One region of the Lentilactobacillus sp. TOM.63 genome, then DNA from elsewhere that is predicted to be linked to it. Evidence: riboswitches for the same ligand, from Rfam matches in the RefSeq annotation. Region 1 holds a riboswitch; each other region holds the start of a gene.
The links. Region 1 has a riboswitch for thiamine pyrophosphate ahead of QUF07_RS06040 (ECF transporter S component). Riboswitches for the same ligand answer to the same signal wherever they lie in the genome.

Region 1 (3,429 bases):
CTTGCTGATACCGTCGACCATGACGTCCAGCCCATTCATGCCAGAAGACGTGGCCGCAAGTTGGCCGCTAAATTTGTGGTTAAACTCATCTTGGCGTTTAACGACCCCACCAGCTTCCCAAGTGATATCAAGCTTGTAAATTGAATCAAACACCAATTTCAAATCACGCATCGACTGCATGTTTTCGTAAAAATACTGGGAAGCCTTAAAGCGTTTTGAATCAGCCGGCAAGTTACAATAGGTGCCGTTTCTGCCAACCAAAATAATCTCGGCGCCCGCATAAAGTGATTCGGATTCGAGGTACTCGAGTGCTTTTCTTAAAACGAGATGGTCAATAATCTCTTCGGTCACAATCACGCCACGTTCATCAACGACCAACGCCCCATTGTTACAAATATACGAAATCGGTCCAGAAACGTTTTTAAACAATTCAAGCAGGTGTTGATACTGATTACTGCTTGCCGAAACAAAGTGCAACCCCTGCTTTTTCATTTCATCAAGTTGAGCTTGAAACGCCTGCTTATCAAAGGTGCCCTCATCATTTAAAAACGTGCCGTCCATGTCGCTTGCAATCACTTTAACCAACGCCAATTCCTCCTGTTATTTCAGTTTGATCATTCGTTGTTTCCATACATTCATTCTACAATGTCGTGAATTAGTTTGTAAATTGCTTTTATATTTAGTATACTAAATTTAATCATACAACTTATCTGGGGTGCCTAAAGGCTGAGAAAAACCCATCGAACCTGATCTGGTCAGTACCAGCGAAGGGAGCATACTTCCGTTGTATCCAAATGGATTATTTGCAATAGATGAATTTCGCAGCCAGGGTAAAACTTCAAGTTTTGCGCTGGCTTTTTTGAATGCTCTGATGGTTTTTCGGTGACCGAGTGAGCCCGGTCTTACCAGCAGACACCTCTTGCCAACACCAAGTCGTTTGGCACTCCAGATAATTGGGTGAAATATCATATTGGAGGCATTATTCATGGATAACAAGACTCAACCCGCTACTAATCGGGAACATCAAAGCAAATGGACGCTTCGTAACATTATCCTAATTGCTTTGATTGCTATTTTTACTGGAATTATTTTTTGGGGAGCTGGTTTCCTCTATACAGCGCTAACCGTTGTACTCACACCAATTGGTGCTGCCCCCTTTGCCAATGATCTCTTAATGGGATTGTGGTGTATGGCCGGCCCATTGACTGGCTTTGTGGTTCGGACTTTCGGATCTGCTTTTGTTGGTGAATTTCTCGGAGCTGCCGTTGAAGTCTTTCTTGGTGGCCAATGGGGTGCCGGTGCCTTTATCTCTGGCTTGGTTCAAGGAATTGGTTCCGAACTTGGATTCGCCTTCACTGGCTACAAGCGTTACGACTGGGTTGGCTTGAACGCCTCAATTTTCACCACCGTTGTTGTGACCTTCGCCTGGGACGTGATTAAGAATGGCTACAACAAATTCGGCATTCCACTATTGTTGGCACTCTTTGTCACTCGTTACATCTCAACCTTCATTTTTGGTGGTGTTTTAACCAAGATGATTGTTCGTCTTTTGGATCGTAGTAACGCATTTTCACTTTAACCGCTAGGAGTTCTGATAATGACTGACGTTTTGATTGACCACTTCACTTATGAATACCCCGGCAGCACCGTCAAGGTATTGAACGACGTGGACGTAACTTTTAAACACAACCATTTTTCTTTACTGACCGGTCCATCCGGCAGTGGGAAATCAACACTCCTGTATTTTATTGCTGGATTGTATCCGCATTTTATTGGCAACGATGCTCTGGGAGGCATCAAGTTCGGTGACACGGATATCAAACAAATTCCAAGCAACGAAATCAGCCATTCGGTTGCGATGATGTTTCAAAACCCCAACCAACAGTTTGCCATGGACACTGTCATCCATGAGCTGACCTTTGTGCTGGAAAATATGCTGGTGGATCCTGCCAAGATAGACGGGATTATCAACCACGCATTGGATTTTTGTGGCATCAAACAGTTACGCTCCAGGGTTATCAATACCTTGTCCGGTGGGGAAAAGCAGCGGGTGGCATTAGCCTGCATCGTTGCGATGGATCCACCGGTAATCGTTTTGGATGAGCCGTTTGCCAGCATCGACCCAGATTCACGATTGGATCTGATCAAAAAGCTCAAACAGCTTCAAGTGGAACACGGGAAAACCATTATCCTCGCAGACCATGACCTTAACGATTACAAAGGTGTCATTGACGAGTTCTATTATCTCGATCCGGATACGCATCACATTAGTTTGTTAGATTCACAATCTGCCCAACACTTCTTCGATAATTTTAAAAACACGCAGACAATTAATAAGCAAGTTGCGATCCCAACTGAGGCCGCTCCGTCAATCATTAATATCAAGGATTTTAAACTCCAACCGCACCATTCACTGTTATTGAAGCTGGGTGACTTTAAGTTCTGTAAAGAAAAGACCACTTTGATCACTGGCGCCAATGGAATTGGCAAGTCGACATTATTTAACGCGCTGACCAAATTGTTGCCGTATAATGGCGAAATCGACTTTGCTGGCAAGAACATCCAGAAAATTCGGCCGTTGCCATACGCTAAAAATGTCACGCTGCTATTTCAGGATGCCGAAAATCAATTTTTGAATATTACCGTTAAAGAGGAACTTGATTTATCTCTTAAGAACAGGACAAATCAAGCCTACTCAATCGATGATGTTCAAACGATGCTCAAAGAACTCAGCATTGACGGCCGTGATGACCAAGTCGTTTATTCATTAAGTGAAGGCCAAAAGAAAAAGCTACAGATCATCGAAATGTTAATCATGAATCCGCCGGTCCTCTTGATGGATGAACCATTCAAAGGATTGGATTATCATTCGCTAGAGGTCGTTGTCGGCTTCTTAAACCGGTCCAAGCAGGAATTTCACCAGACCCAAATTATTATTTCTCACCAACTGTCCGGTTTGGATACCCTCATCGACTATCACGCAAACTTTGCGGATCAAAATCTGACTTACCAGGAGGTTATCAAATGAATCCTGGATTAAAGTTACTATTAGTGATGGCAATTGCCCTAGAAATTTCGTTTACCCAGTCGTTGATTGTCAATGTGATCCTCATCGGTGTCAGCTTCATTTACATTCTCTTTAATCGGGTAACCTTCAAAGCGTTAATTGGCTTAATTTTCTGGCCGTTATTCCCTGCCCTTGGATTATTTGTTTCCCAATGGCTTTACGGGAGCGCTGGTATCCATTTTGCTTGGATCCTGTTTACTCGAATTTACGCCTACGTATTTCTTGGAGCAACTTTTACACTGACAAGCAGCATCACCGATTTAGCATTAACGTTGGAGCAGGATTTTCGGTTACCCTCCAAATTTGCATACGGCGTCCTGGCTGCCTTTAACCTGATGCCCAAAATCAACGAAGAAGTCCAG
Region 2 (3,429 bases), on a different contig from region 1:
AACCGCATTAATCCATCAACTGAATTGACCGCTGAATATTACTGGCTGCTTTGGTAATTTCGTTGGCAGGCACCGAGTAGCCATTTTGATTCAACCACTTCGCCAACCATTGAGTGTTTTCATCAGGACTGGCCTCTTTATGGAAGAGAAAATGTTGCAGGATAGTGGCACTTTCGTCCTGACTCAGCCCAATTGTTAACTGGAAAGGCAATTCAAAGTCTGAGTCAGTTGATTTAAGCTGATCAACGATATCGACCATAGCGCTATTAATTTGAAATAGAACTGCTTGCAATGCCGCCTGACTTTTGGGATTAGGCAACTGAATCTCTTGCCAGTGATTAGGCATGAATTCGACCTCCTCATAGTTAAGCATGAACCATTTTCGATAAGCACGGGTCATTCGGAAAACAAAGTCAGCTGGCATTTCATAAATGTTGTCTTTGAGCCAATTGTTAAGCCAAGATTGATTAGTAATTAGGTTGTCGTGATGGTGGTTGTTAAAAAAGATCGTTAGGGTTTGGTGTTCTGCCTTCGTTAAATGGAGATTTTCGATGAAGAACCCGGGTCGATTGAATTGGAGCTTTTCGGGTTGGATTTCATCAACCAGGCTGCCTAGTCCAACTGTTACTTGATATAGGGCGGCTTGCAGTTTTCCTTCAGATTGGGGGTTGGGTAATTTGACGTCAAGATAGCTGTAAGGCATTAAAGCTACTCCTCTCTATTCAGGATGTGGTGGTAAAGGCATCCTTCACAAAAAACGTGATAACAATCGCAATGGTTCCCGGCCAGTAGGTTTGGGGAACGATGCCGAAAAATAAGTAAAAGGAAACCAGAATGCCGACTGCGGTGAGGCCAGCACCTATTTTGGTGATTTGGTGGTGGTCGGGGTCATAACTGAGATGTTTTTGGTACCAATATTTGAAGCTGAAGTAATGAATTGGCCAGATCATAATGGCAATTAAGAGCAAAATACTAGATATATTGGTTAGCGTTTGGAGACCCTCAACACCGGGAAAAGTCTGGTTGGCCCATTCTTGGACATTTAGGATGCCAAAAATGATGAGGACAGGGATGTTGCGGAGAAGGCTGTATTTCCAAGCCACTCTCATGCGTTTCCCTTCTTTCTAACGGGTGCTTTAAACCCTTCCACGAAAATCATCATGATCGTGAAGACTAGAAAGAACAATTCGCCGTTTTGAAGCAGTGAAAACGAAACGAGAACCGCCAAAATGATCGCCCCAACGATTAGGCTGAAGTTGGCGGCCAACGTGAACGTTCGATTTGTTCGATCGTATTCGGAATGCTGCTTGAAGTATTGTTGGCCAAACGATTTGCTAATGATCACTTCAATAATAGTGGTAGCGGCAATCAGAATGACCAGGTTGATCAGGTCGTTGATCCCGAATAACTGGATAATCGGGTATAAGATTAAAATGACATACAATAAATAGTTCGTGATTAGGGCATATTTTAAATCGAATTTCATAACACTGAACCTCTCTGTAAAAAATTTCCCCAACCCCTCAAAATAGTTGTTAACAGCGTATCATGAATAACCAGATTGTTGCAAACGCCGCAACCGTGGTACACTTTGGGTATTCAAATGAGACGGTGCTATATGCTGAGATGGCGCAGTGCCAATCCCTTTGAACCTGATTTGGTTAATACCAACGTAGGGAAGTGACAGAATTGAGAATGACAGGTACCAAATCCGGTAACGGTTTATTTGAAAATTTTTGCAAGAGGAGTTTCATCCAATGAAATTTTCACAACAGTTACTGGCAGCTGGTCAACCAATTTTGCAGGCAATCTACCAACATCCATTTGTCGAAGGTATCGGCAATGGTAATTTGCCTAAAGAGGCCCTGACATTTTATGTCGGTCAGGATTATAACTACCTGAATGCCTTTATCAAGGTCTACGCGGCGGCCATTGAAAAGTCGGAAACTCGCGCGGACATGGCGATCTTTGCCAAACAAATTGATTTTATCCTAAATAGTGAAATTCACCCCCATCACAATTTCTGTAACGTTGCCGGGGTGAAATACGAAACTTTGCAGCACGAGCCCCAAGCACCCGGCACTTATTTGTACAATGAGCATATGTATCGGGCAGCGCGAACTGGCGACCTGATCGATATTGTGGCCGCCATGACGCCGTGTCCATGGACGTATTTGGAAATCGCAAACCGGTTTGTGAAGCAAGGGAAGAATACTGACGATAATGTCTTCAAACCGTGGATTGATTTTTACGCAGATATGGGCGATAGCGAGGACAGTATTCTCCAGCAAATGTATGATTTGATCGACCGAGAAGCCGTGAAGTACGACCAGCACCGTTTGGACATTGTTAAGGAAGAATTCCTCAAGAGCTGTGAAATGGAGTGGCGGTTCTGGGATCAAGCCTATAAGCAGACGGGTTGGCAGTTTGTGAAACCAATGAAGCAATATTACTAAGCACATAGACTGGGATAATAAGTATTTTGAACCCAGAATCCAACAAGAAAAAACCAGTTATTCCTGAGGCTGGAATAGCTGGTTTTTCTTGTTAAATGGCCCGAATCGGTCGTTTGTCGCAGCTTTTATCTGAGTATCAGTGGTAATCCAAATGATGATCACTGATTGAAAATTAACACATGTCTCAGCCTTTTGTACGAGCATTTAGTTGCGACGACGTCTGAATTTCGCCAAGCCAAGCAATCCTAACATAGACAATCCAAGGACTGCTAACCAGTTTGCGGTGTGCGTGTCACCAGTTTGTGGCAGCATGGACGCTGTCTTGAGTTCTTGATCCTTTTGAGTGGCATTAGTAGAAGCGGACGCTGGTTTAACAGCATCATTGCTACTGTACTTGAAGGTGCTGCCACCCTTAGCGTTCAATGCTTGAAGGCCAGTGCCAGTTGAGCCGGAACCATTTGCACCAGAACCGGGGTTACTCTTGAGGTAGAGCACGCCGTCCTTTTTGCTAGTTGAAGCCTTGCCAGTCTTGTTGCTTGAACTGGTTTTCTTTTTGTCGTTACCTTTCTTGTCATCAGATGGCAAGGCTTGTGGAAGCTCAATGTCATCTTCAGGAGTTGTTGGGGTTTCTGGAGTTGGCGTTTCTGGTGTTGGGGCTTCCGGAGTTGGTGGCGTTACCTCTGGATCAGGGGTTGGATCTGGATCCGGTGTGGATGGGCCTGGACCCGGTCCGGGATCAGGAGGAGTGATTTCATCTTCAATCGTACGAATGCCAAATCGCTCATTTTCTGCGTAAGTGTAAAGAGAATTTTCGGTTTTTGCATAGTTTTCATGTTCGCCATAGACGTACTGAGTTTCACCTTGGATTTTTTGTACACCATAGCTAGTTTTCTCAGCATGATAGTCTTCTGGAATTTGGAGGTTGAAACTCATTTTGAGATTAGAGTGGCCGTGCCCTCTTTCCAGGTAGAAA
Region 3 (3,429 bases), on a different contig from region 1:
ACTGGGGCTGTTTGCATCATAGGTAACAGCTTGCGAGCACCTATGCCTTAGATCTTCATCAACCTGAATTATTTTACTAAGATTTTAATTCCTAAATACAAGTTATAAATAAACATTGCGATATCCACAATGATGACTAGCCCCACCAGGACAATGAATAGGATTGCGATAGATCGGGTTTGATCGCCCACCGTAATTGCCATAATGCCCACCAGCATAAATGTGAGTGTTGATAATACGACTGGAATCAAATGCAATAAAAAGGCGTGCTTTGCCGTTTCATGCATGTTTTGGTTATCCTTACTGATCAACCAGACAATGAATGGAAAGATGAACGGGGCGAAGACGATCGACAAATATGATAATGCATTAACAACTTTGTTTTCTGACATGTCAATTCCTCTCGTTTATTTTGAATACGACTTGTAAACTGGCGCTCTGAAAAGGTCAACGTAGGAACCCATTGCCGAGTAGTCTCTCAGTACGGTGAGCCGTTGATCATTAATGGTCCGATGAGTGATTCCCCAGCCTCTGTCGCTCTGATAACCGTGCTGAGCGTAGGCGTTAAACGTGTAACGACTGCTGCCTTGGATTTTGGCGACTGCTAATTTTTTATAACCTTTCCAAGTGCTTTTAAAGAGGGTATGGGACTTTCCTTTATAAGATTGGGTAACTGAGTATTGATTGATATGGGTGACACACATTTTGCCATCAACGTATGAATACCAGTTCCCACGCCAACTTGAAGGGGTGTAGTTATGGATCTTCCCAACTTTGTAGTAAGTATCTGCGGCTTGGGCTGAGATAGGTGACGCTTGGATACTGGTAGCGGCAAGTGCGACGCCGGCTAAAATGGTTAAAGCGAGCTTAATGAGTTTTTTCAAGGTGAGTGCTCCTAACAGAAAAATTCGAAAGGGTAATTAGAATCAGTGATCAGATTTGAGCTTAGATAACTTTAAAAACTATAACGTTAAACGGGCTAAATTGTCAAATTGAGTTGCTTATTGGTAAGACTTCCAAATAAAAGAATTTCAAAAAATGATTGACAGTCGGTGTTAGTTGGGTGTTTAATGGCCTTGATCAAATAATTTAATCTGTGGTCTGGGGTGCTGGATAAGTCCGGCTGAGAAATACCCATGGAACCTGAATCAGTTAGTACTGACGTAGGAAGACCAATTAGTCAATTTGTGACGATTTTTGCATGGCTAAGGACCGCTCTTTTTGTAGAGGAGGTCCTTTTTTTAATGGAAAGATAAAGTAAGCTGAAGAATCGGTTTGGTTGGTACGTTAGAATTTAGAATAGTGAAACGAGGCGGATATTTGATGAACATTCGATCACCACACTGGGACGTTAGACAGATTATTACGGTGACTTTGATTGGGATTGTCTGTGGGGCAATTTATTTTTACGGCGTTGACACCTTGTACAATGTGACCAAAATTGCGCTGACCCCAACTGGGTTAAGCCCATTTGTCGATGGCTTGTATTCTGGTTTATGGTACATCTCTGCACCTTTGTGTCTTTATTTTGTTCCAACGGTCGGCGCCGGAATTATTGGCGAAACACTTGCTGCGGTTGTTGAAATGTTCTTTGGTGCTCAATGGGGCATTATGACTGTTGTCGTCGGCTTTTTGCAAGGTGTCGGCAATGAACTTGGCTTTTTCCCGCATGGCTATCAGAAGTTTTCGTGGACAAGCTGCTTGTTGGGGGCTTTTGGCGCTAACCTACTAGGCTTTGGCTACAGCTTCCTCACTTCTGGATATAGTCATTATGGGACTGGGATGATTATTGCACTGTTTATGATTTCGACGGTTTCAAGCCTGGTATTTGATGGTGTTTTGGTGAAATTGATTACCCTTAATTTTGATCGGGTATTTGATAAGCTGCAACTCAACAATGTCAGTAAATTAAGCAAATAACGGAGGAAAAGGATGAAATTTACAACGCAGTTACGACAAGAAAACAATTCAGTTTGGCAACAAATTTTTGATTGTCCATTCATCACGGGTTTGACAGATGGTACCTTGGCCCCAGAAGCATTTCGTTATTACTTTATTCAGGATAATAAATATTGTGTCGCTTTTTATGACCTTCATCAAAAAATTGCGGCTAAAATGACGAATCGAGCCCACGCTGATTCGTTAGCCCACTTAGTTGATGTTTGTAACGAGATTAGCGAGCACAGCCCAATTTATGATGAATTGAACTTGACACAAACAGAAATCGATTCGGTGCCGGTTGCGCCAACGGCATATGCTTATATTACTAACATGAATTATCAATTTGAACAGCAAGGTATTGATGCTGGAGAGGCCAGCTTGGTTCCCTGTTATTGGACCTATACAGAGATGTTTCGTAAAATTGCTGAAAAAGGATTTAATACTAAGCCAGTCTACAAAGATTTTATTGATTTTTGTGCATCGGAAGAATTTGGCTCGGTTAATCAGCAAATGCTCAATTTAACTGATGATCTGGCAGAGAATACGGACGATAAGGGCCGCGAGAAAATGCGGCTGGCATTTCAATACAGTAGCGAATACGAATTGCAATATTGGAATATGTGCGTGATCCATGAGCAATGGTTACTGGATCAAGAACAAGAAAAAGTTGCTCGGCCATTGAGATAATGATTTAAACTCGCGAGACTGGGATAAAAAGCGATTTGCCCTTAAATAGCGAAGATCAGCCATTTATCGCAAAATTGATCAATAAATATATCAATGGTCAGCTAAATGACATTTATAAACAAGCTGCTGACTAATACCTTGGCCCTGCTATATATACGCGCTTAAGCGGGGTTAGGCTAAACATCAGCTTGGTTAATCATTTCCCTTTTTGGCTTCAGGATCCTTACTACGACGCATTTTATCTTGACCTTCAATCGACTTTTTATACATCTTGTCGTTGACATATGGGTAGGTCCATTTAACCATTGCACTCATAATGATTGGCAAGGTGATAACTAAGATGACCAGTCCCACGATAACGGTCATTGCGACTTGAATCAGGGTAAGCACGTTGGAAGGAATCAATGCGGCAAATGTGCCGCCTAGAATGATGGCAGCTGAGATAACCACTGTTCCGATGATAGTTGCGGCATTCGTAATCCGCATTCGGACGTCAGTTATTGCGCTGGCATCACCCCTATAACGCATCATCAGGAAAATACTGTAATCCACTCCTAAAGCAACTAACATGATGAAGCTAAAGAATGGTGTATTCCAGGTAAGCATATTTTGGAAAAGAAGGTAGCCAGATAACCAGCGCGTGATCTGCAAGGCACCAAAGTAGGTCACAATCAATGTGCCGATAATCGTCAATGCCTGAACGAGTGAGCGGGTGACAAACATCAACGCAATTCCAATTCCAACCAGCATGATGACAACTGTTCTCAGGAAGTCCCCATTAGCGGTCTTTTGTAAGTCAGC
Region 4 (3,429 bases), on a different contig from region 1:
AAAGTGCACCACGATAGTTAGGTTTAACCATCGTGGTGCACTTTGAGCTTGTAATCCTTAATGATTAATCATTTTCCTTCAGCCATTTGTCCAGCACACTCATAAATTCGTCGTGCTGATCCAATAGGGCGAGATGTCGGCTATTTGCAAACAAATGCCACTTAGCACCAGGGATGTGATCGTAAACCGACTTGGCAATCAAGGGCGTGCAGAGATCGTCAGTGCCATTGGTAACCAGTACTGGGACGTGAATGTTCTTGAGATCGTCAGTGACGTCAAAGTCGCCGATGGTCCCATTCTCGGTAAATTCATTTGGACCTTCTGCAATTAAGCTGGCCTTTTTGCCGTTGGTTGGGCGTCTTAGCGGTTCCGGTGAATTTTCATCGGGATCATCCCAACAGTAGCGTTCCATATAGCGATCATTGGCAGCTAAGTATTTAACATTCGTGAAATCACCAGTCCGTTCAGCTTCAGCGATGGCCTGACGATCTTCATGACTTAAGTATTTGATTAGGCGATGTTGTTCTTGGCGCCACAATTCAATAGAAGCCGGTGAGCCGTCAATCATGACACTCTTCACGCCGTCTTGACTATAGTGGGTGAGGTACAACATTTCCAACATGCCACCCCAGGATTGGCCTAACATGTGGACTTGATCAAGGTGGAGATATTTCCGCAGGGCAATCAATTCTTCAGCCCAAGTTTCCTTCACGTAAATTGATTCGTCGTCAGGGATGGACGATTTGCCGCAACCAACCTGGTCATACATGATTAACTGCCGGCCCGTTTCCGCATAGTCGTCGAGTAATTCGAAGTAGTTATGAGATGAGCCGGGGCCACCGTGAATGAGCAGGAGTGGTGCTTTGCCTGGAGTTGGGTCACCGACAATCCGGTAATACGTTTTGTAACTTTTAAAGGGCATATAGCCTTCTTGAATGTTCATAAGTTAAACAGATCCTTCCTCATAAATAAACTTGGTTCATTGGGTTCGATTATACTACGCGTTTTCAGTGGTACAGCGGGCAAATTAAAATTATTTTAATTCTCTAATAATCGATTGCGAAGCTGTTCAACTGAGGTGAAGACCTCATTAGGATTAAGCTTTTCCATTTCGGCTGGCTTGGCGTTGATTGACCAAGCGGCCGTATAACACGTGATGCCGGCATCTTTGCAGGCTTCAACGTCACTAGTGGCATCACCAATATAAGCCATCTGATCCTTTGGCAGATCATATTTTTTGAGTACATCACCGAATTGTTTGGATTTAATTGAGCCATCAGGAGAGCCAGACATTACCGGTTCAAATTGGTCGGCTAATCCCAGGGCATCCAGGCTGGTTTGTAAACTTTGCTCACCCTTGCCGGTAATCATTGGCGTGATGACATCGTGTTCGTGGAGCATATGTAAAAGATCATTGATCCCATCGAAGGGTTTCCGCAGTAACATGTGGGCGCTGCGGTAATTTTTATGGAAGGTCTCTAAAACTTCATCTGAATAGTTCGGAATTAGTTCTTTGAGCATCCCAATTTCGTTGGCACCGAATTGGGCAAGGATGACCTGGTTGCTGATCCATTTTCCAGTATAATCATGGACGGTTTTTCTGAACGAATCAAAAATAACCGGGAACGTTTCGGCAGTGGTGGCATCCATATCAAAAGCAATGATTTTTTTCATTTTATGTGACTCCTTCTTATTCAGGATAAATGTAATAGCCTAATTGACCGTTACTATCTATTATTAACCACGCAGACGCAAGATACAAGGGGAGCCGGTTCAAAAACAGCTCTCTGCGTGGGAACTTAAATCATTAGAAGCCAACTCAATCAGCAGTTGTTTTTAGATGTCAGCCAATTATAATGAGACTATCACATAAATTAATCCGTGGTCTGGGGTGCTTTAATGGCTGAGATGATACCCATAGAACCTGATACAGTTAGGACTGTCGCAGGAAGACCCAAGTGAGCTGTTGTTGTGAGGATAGGCGACGGCTGAATCAATGGTGTCATTTCAAAGCAGAGTAGCCCCCTCCGCCACAACAGGAGGGAAATTGCCAATGTCATTATCTCAAGATATGTTATTTGAAGCCGAACCTTACTTAGTCGCCAACGAAAAGCATCCATTTGTCCGAGGAATTATCCATGCTACGTTAACGCCGGAACAGTTGCAGTATTACGATGAACAGGATATTGCCTTTGAGTATAACGAAGTCGGGATTATTAATGCATTGATCGACAACAGCACGACAACTGAACAAGCGCTGCTATTTCATAAACGCCAGAATCTTCAATTGACGATGTTGCGGGATTGGCTGCACCGCGAGCCGGAATCAATGCCTCACAACTGGGAAACGCTGAAGCAGACGCCGATTCAACCAATTAATCAACTCTATCGCCAACATATGGCTGCGACCATTCAAACGCACAGTGTTCTCCAAATTCTGCCTTCGTTTGCGGCTGGGGAATGGATGTACATTGAGTTAGGCAAATTCGTTTCTAAGCAAGCCCGGGTCGAAAAAGAGCCGTTTCAAAGCTTCCTAACGATGGGTGGCGATGATTTTCTCGGTCCGAACGGGTTCATTCAGCAGTTCTTTAATATCATCGATTATGAAGCCAAATCTGCTACTCCTCGTGAGCAGGAACAGGCCAAGCAAACCTTTCTAAAGAGCCGCCTGCTGGAATGGTATTTCTGGGATGCGGCATACAAACAAATTACTTGGGATGATTGGCAAAACGCCGCTTTAAACGGGAAGGGTGGACCATTACTTTAACTGGTGATTTATGAAAGTACTAAAAGGAGTTTCTACTTCTTAGCATTAGGCTAAGTGGCAGAAACTCCTTTTTGCGGTTGAAACTTTACTTCATAATGATCTAAAGATATTTGAATGATTGATTAAACTATTGCTTAAGCCGTTTGCCGTGAGCTCAACTTTTTCAACCCTGGTAGGGTAACCATTGTGACAAAGCTGATGACGTAAAGGATTGATAGGAAGCCCATGACAACTGTCAGTGAGTAGTGATCCATCAAGATACCAATGATCACTGACGAGAAGCCACCAACTGCCCGGCCGATGTTGACAATCACGTTATTAGCAGTTGAGCGGATTTCAGTTGGGTACAAGCGACTGATGACTGCGCCGTAACCGCCGAACATTCCGTTTGAGAAGAAGCCGACGATCGCACCGATGATTAATAGTGAAACCGTGTTATGAGCCAACGTAATCGTGAAGACCATTGCAGCCGAAGCAAGCAGGAAGATACCAAATGCGCGGCGTGGACCAAAGTAATCCAGAATTGAACCAAAAGTCATCATGCCCAAACTTATCCCGATGATTGTGGCAATCATCCAAAGTGATGAGCCGGAAACATTTAAGCCAAGTTGTTTTTGAACGATGATTGGCAGCCAGTTCATCAGGCCAAAGTAGCCGGCAAT

Region 2: linked by a shared signal. The riboswitch ahead of tenA (thiaminase II) and the one ahead of QUF07_RS06040 (ECF transporter S component) in region 1 are both predicted to bind thiamine pyrophosphate.
Region 3: linked by a shared signal. The riboswitch ahead of QUF07_RS13005 (ECF transporter S component) and the one ahead of QUF07_RS06040 (ECF transporter S component) in region 1 are both predicted to bind thiamine pyrophosphate.
Region 4: linked by a shared signal. The riboswitch ahead of QUF07_RS03065 (thiaminase II/PqqC family protein) and the one ahead of QUF07_RS06040 (ECF transporter S component) in region 1 are both predicted to bind thiamine pyrophosphate.

The regions. Positions count from the first base shown of each region.
Region 1 is NZ_JAUCAP010000022.1:13,339-16,767, forward strand. It holds gene QUF07_RS06035 (HAD family hydrolase) at 1-585, opposite strand, end outside; TPP riboswitch at 702-791, shown strand; gene QUF07_RS06040 (ECF transporter S component) at 986-1,579, shown strand; gene QUF07_RS06045 (ATP-binding cassette domain-containing protein) at 1,598-3,028, shown strand; gene QUF07_RS06050 (energy-coupling factor transporter transmembrane component T family protein) at 3,025-3,429, shown strand, end outside.
Region 2 is NZ_JAUCAP010000001.1:2,553-5,981, reverse strand. It holds gene QUF07_RS00030 (hypothetical protein) at 8-703, opposite strand; gene QUF07_RS00025 (hypothetical protein) at 723-1,109, opposite strand; gene QUF07_RS00020 (hypothetical protein) at 1,106-1,486, opposite strand; TPP riboswitch at 1,582-1,696, shown strand; gene tenA (thiaminase II) at 1,758-2,456, shown strand; gene QUF07_RS00010 (fibro-slime domain-containing protein) at 2,661-3,429, opposite strand, start outside.
Region 3 is NZ_JAUCAP010000109.1:2,707-6,135, reverse strand. It holds gene QUF07_RS13015 (magnetosome magnetite crystal formation protein family) at 69-392, opposite strand; gene QUF07_RS13010 (hypothetical protein) at 408-884, opposite strand; TPP riboswitch at 1,093-1,187, shown strand; gene QUF07_RS13005 (ECF transporter S component) at 1,324-1,920, shown strand; gene QUF07_RS13000 (TenA family protein) at 1,933-2,628, shown strand; gene QUF07_RS12995 (MMPL family transporter) at 2,821-3,429, opposite strand, start outside.
Region 4 is NZ_JAUCAP010000009.1:34,237-37,665, forward strand. It holds gene pepI (proline iminopeptidase) at 65-943, opposite strand; gene QUF07_RS03060 (HAD family hydrolase) at 1,039-1,674, opposite strand; TPP riboswitch at 1,878-1,968, shown strand; gene QUF07_RS03065 (thiaminase II/PqqC family protein) at 2,054-2,767, shown strand; gene QUF07_RS03070 (MFS transporter) at 2,902-3,429, opposite strand, start outside.